DNA from 2 places in the Siminovitchia sediminis genome. Region 2 is predicted to be linked to the other one. Evidence: riboswitches for the same ligand, from Rfam matches in the RefSeq annotation. Region 2 holds a riboswitch; the other holds the start of a gene.

Region 1 (2,459 bases), on a different contig from region 2:
CTGTGTTAGACAGAAAGCCGGACGGAAAATCACCTGTTAACGAGCTAATTTAATTTTATCACGAAATGAATTTTTCGACTATGTTCTCTATAATGTTCTGTTAGATAAAATAGTTCGACATGAATATTGAAAGCTGATTTAAGTTGAAATGTTGTGTAGGGAGGATTAAGATATGGTTAGATAACAACTTTTTGCCGATCGCTATTTTGAACAGCGTTGAGATAGTTGGAATGTATAGGAGGTAGACACATGGCCAAATTTACAATTGTGGATCAGGATACATGCATTGCCTGTGGTGCTTGCGGAGCAGCAGCTCCTGACATATATGATTATGATGATGAAGGGTTGTCGTATGTTGTCCTGGATGACAATAAAGGGATTGCAGAGGTCCCAGCTATTCTAGAAGATGATATGTTGGACGCCTTTGAAGGATGTCCAACTGAATCTATAAAAATTGCCGATGAGCCATTTGACGGCGATCCTTTAAAATTTGAATAAACCAAAGTATTTCGGAGAGTGCCTGCTGCTCTCCCTTTTTATTTTTCAGGAAAAACTACAGCTCAGTTTAAAATGGTAGCATCAGCTCATGGTCCGGAAATGGCTACCCACTACACTGGACGGGTTAAACGAAATTTCCGGATAAGATGAAACTCGGCTGTTTGAAGCTGCACTCCTGTTGGTGTTCTCAGTAAAAAATCAGGCGAGGAATCCCCATTCCTGCGCCTGATCTTAAAGAGAGTGTGTTATACATTAACCGTCTGCTTATTCATCCAGTGTCTCATACGGCTATATATCAGTAAAAAGATCACCGTAACCAGCAATCCCTTTACGAGATTAAACGGAAGTATGGCTGCTACAACGAGCTGGCGCAGCTCGGATGTGGTCATTGGATCCCATCCAAGCAATAGAATATATGCCGGAAGAATGGCTATATAGTTTAGAACGCTCATGAGGACCGCCATAAATATTGTTCCAAAGATCAGCGAAACGGCCAAACCCCACTTGATTCTCAACTTTTTAAAAACATAGTATGCCGGCAAAACAAATGCGATTCCTGCCATGAAATTTGCCAAATTTCCGATTGGAATTCCCGCTTCGCTTCCCACCATCATATAATCAATAATATTCTTAATTAATTCCACAATAATAGCTGCAAGCGGTCCGAACATAAGAGCAGCGATTAATGCCGGGATATCACTGAAATCAACTGTCAAATAGGCTGGGAACGGCGGGATCGGAAACTTGATTAACATTAGGACAAATGATAAACTGCTCAGCATTCCAATTGCAACAAACGTCTTCGTATTATACTTTTTCAAAATCCTCTCTCCTTTGAGATTCATCTCATGTCGAAGAAAGGTAAGCCATACATGTTTGCCCGAAAAATAAAAACTCCCTCAAAGTTTCATTTTGAGGGAGAATTTAGGCGTCGTCAAATAAACATTCGTATTCTTACATTTTGAATGTATGCAGGCTACCTTCATCTTCTCCCATCCAGACTATACTGTCGGCTTTGGAATCTCACCAAATCCTGCCTTTTCAGGCTCGCGGGCTTAGAGGCTCTCGCCTCATTACCGCCGGTCGGGAATTTCACCACGCCCCGAAGATGAATCATTATGTTATTTGACCCCATTATACAATATACTTTTCAATATGTGAAGTTATTTGTCATTATTCTTTTAATATTAGTGTTTGGTTGACCACAATTATGTTATCTTCATTCAGGCCGTTTAGTTCAGCCAGCTTTTCAACGGTCGTACCATGCTTTCTTGAAATACTCCATACCGTGTCACCTTTTTGTACTATATATTTATCAAGCTGCCGGGGAGATGCAACTGCCTCGGCTGTTTGATTCAAGGAAGGCTGTAATGCATATACTTGCTCTCCGATCAAAGCATTGCCGAATATCGCAAACGGATCTACCGCATTTTCCTTTGTTACAGTCCAGTCACCAAAATGGACTTCAAAATGAAGGTGGCTGCCGGTAGAGTTCCCGGTGCTCCCCATGCTTCCAATCACTTCGCCCTTTTTTACGGTTGCCCCCTGTAAAACGTCCCTTTTCTGCAAATGGGCATAAACCGTCACGAATCCATAGGAATGTTTCAGAAATACGACATGACCGTATGTATCGGAATAATACGACTTAATGACCTTTCCTTCTTCAACCGCATATACGGGTGAATGTAAAGCCCCTGCAATATCCATGCCCTTGTGCGTACCGCCTCTGGAAGAAAAGACGTCACTGACCACTCCATCCGCGGGAACTACCCAGCTTCCTGTTGCCGTCTGTATACGATCTTCGAGCCCTGCGGCAATAGATATCTCTTCCACATAAAACCATATGATACTGACCAATAGTCCGGCCATGATCCACCTGTTCATCCATAATCCCCCTGATCATACATTTTTGCTACGGTTGTATTTGTTTGCAAAATAGTCTCCCTTTATGCAAAAAAGCC
Region 2 (2,459 bases):
TGATTGAAGCAGGGGCAGGCGGCGTTCATCTGGAGGACCAGCTGGCTTCCGAGAAAAAGTGCGGGCATTTGGGCGGAAAAGTTCTTCAGCCTACACAAACAGCTGTACGCCATCTGATTGCGGCAAGGCTTGCAGCGGATGTAATGGATATACCAACGGTCATTATTGCAAGAACGGACGCTAATGCAGCTAACTTGATTACAAGTGATGTAGATCCGTATGATCGGGAGTTTTTGACGGGTGAAAGGAGCCCTGAAGGATTTTACTATACACACCCTGGATTGGAACAGGCCATTTCGAGAGGACTGGCGTATGCGCCATATGCCGACCTTATCTGGTGCGAGACAGCAGAACCCAATATTGAAGAGGCCCGTCGCTTTGCAGAAGCCATACATGAGAAATTCCCGGGGAAACTCCTTGCGTACAATTGCTCCCCCTCATTCAATTGGAAGAGCAAGCTGAGTGATGAAGAGATCGCTAACTTTCAACAAGAACTGGGAGCGATGGGGTATAAATTTCAATTTGTTACGCTTGCTGGATTCCATTCCTTAAATCACAGCATGTTTGAATTGGCTCGTGGATATAAAGAGTCGGGCATGGCAGCATACTCCAAGCTTCAGCAGGCAGAATTTGCTTCAGAGACGGCAGGGTATACGGCTACGCGCCACCAGCGGGAAGTCGGAACTGGCTATTTTGACGAAGTATCCATGGTGATTTCTGGAGGAACATCTTCTACCACTGCCCTGAAGGGTTCTACAGAGGCAGCACAGTTCCTGCAGTCCTAATCCCCATGAACTTTTGTTGAAGAGCATGCGTGAACATATTCTTTCATTGATTTTAACAAAATAAGGAAAAAAGTTAGTCTTATGTTTTGATAAATATATGATATAATACATTCAATCGAATGAAATTTTCCTTCGGGGCAGGGTGCAATTCCCGACCGGCGGTATTGAGACAATTGTCTCTGAGTCCGTGACCCGTCTCTTTTATGAGGGCGGTGGATTTGGTGAAATTCCAAAACCGACAGTGACAGTCTGGATGGGAGAAGGAAAATGCGTCATTTTTTTGGCCGAAATGGGCATGCCTATTTTTGTCTGTTTTGGGAAGGAAAAATATGACGTTTATTAAAGTTTGCTGTTTTTGCCCCGAAACAAGTTTCGGGGCTTTTTTCCGTCAATTATCCGTCATGGGAAGGAGGAACTATGGGAGATAAAGAATTTTATATGAAATTGGCCCTGCAGTTGGCTGAAGCTGTTGTTGGACAGACGAGTCCCAACCCGGCGGTTGGCTGCGTTGTTGCAAAAAATGGAAAGGTAATTGGCATGGGTGCACACCTGAAAGCAGGAGAAGCACATGCTGAAGTTAATGCCTTAAAGCAGGCCGGCGATGAGGCTGAAGGTGCAGATCTCTATGTGACACTGGAACCTTGTTCACATACAGGAAAAACACCGCCTTGCGCTGATTTAATTATTGAGAAAAAAATTAAACGGGTGTATATAGCTGGCCTGGATCCAAACCCTATGGTTGCCGGAAATGGGGTTGTAAAACTTCAAAACGCCGGAATACGAGTGGAACATGGAATATGTGAACAGCAGGCCAAAGAACTTAATAAATACTATTATCATTTTATGAAGACAAGAAAACCATTCGTCACATTAAAAACCGCTGTAACTTTTGACGGAAAGACGGCGGCTTCAAGCGGAGACAGCAAATGGATTACATCGGAACAATCCAGGTTGGATGTACATCATTACCGGCATCGCCACGATGCTATATTGACAGGCATCAATACCGTGATTCATGATAATCCCCATCTTACAACCCGATTGCCCCAGGGTGGAAAAAATCCCATTCGAATTGTATTAGATACTTATTTAAAGATTCCTTTAGAAGCCAATTTGTTAAATGATAAGGAAACGCCAACGATCATTGTGTGCGGGACACAAGCCAGCCAGGAAAAACTCATTGCTATTGAAAAAAAAGGTGCAAGAGTCAAAAAAATGCCTTCCGACACAATTGAACTGGATGACCTTCTTGTATGGCTGGGGGAAGAAAACTTCCTATCTGTTTTTGTAGAAGGAGGAGGAAGCGTACATTCATCATTTGTAGAAGCCGGCTGTTTCCAGGAGATCGTCATGTATATGGCGCCAAAATTAATTAATGACAAAAAAAGTGTCCAAGCCTTTGCCGGTATTCCAAAACAATGGATGAAAGAAGCGGCTTCACTTAGATTTACCTCAGTGGAACAGATAGGCCCTGATATAAAAATTACAGCTGTGCCCTTGGAAAGGGAGGGGATATAGATGTTTACCGGAATTATTGAGGAAATTGGAACGGTTATACGGATAGACCGAAAGGCAAAATCTTTTACGATTCATATTCAGGCCCATACGATTTTGGAAGATGTTCGGTTGGGAGACAGTATAGCCGTGAATGGTGTCTGTTTGACCGTGACAGAT

What was found. A riboswitch is a leader RNA that binds a small molecule or an ion and turns the genes downstream of it on or off. The one in region 2 is predicted to bind FMN.
Region 1: it holds a riboswitch for FMN, as region 2 does, so the genes downstream of both, ACFSCZ_RS10225 (ECF transporter S component) here and ribD (bifunctional diaminohydroxyphosphoribosylaminopyrimidine deaminase/5-amino-6-(5-phosphoribosylamino)uracil reductase RibD) in region 2, are expected to answer to the same signal.

The regions. Positions count from the first base shown of each region.
Region 1 covers NZ_JBHUEO010000026.1:81,156-83,614, reverse strand. Annotated here, with positions in the region: gene ACFSCZ_RS10230 (ferredoxin) at 250-498, shown strand; gene ACFSCZ_RS10225 (ECF transporter S component) at 744-1,319, opposite strand; FMN riboswitch at 1,479-1,612, opposite strand; gene ACFSCZ_RS10220 (peptidoglycan DD-metalloendopeptidase family protein) at 1,672-2,382, opposite strand.
Region 2 covers NZ_JBHUEO010000030.1:43,064-45,522, forward strand. Annotated here, with positions in the region: gene aceA (isocitrate lyase) at 1-785, shown strand, start outside; FMN riboswitch at 910-1,054, shown strand; gene ribD (bifunctional diaminohydroxyphosphoribosylaminopyrimidine deaminase/5-amino-6-(5-phosphoribosylamino)uracil reductase RibD) at 1,203-2,303, shown strand; gene ribE (riboflavin synthase) at 2,304-2,459, shown strand, end outside.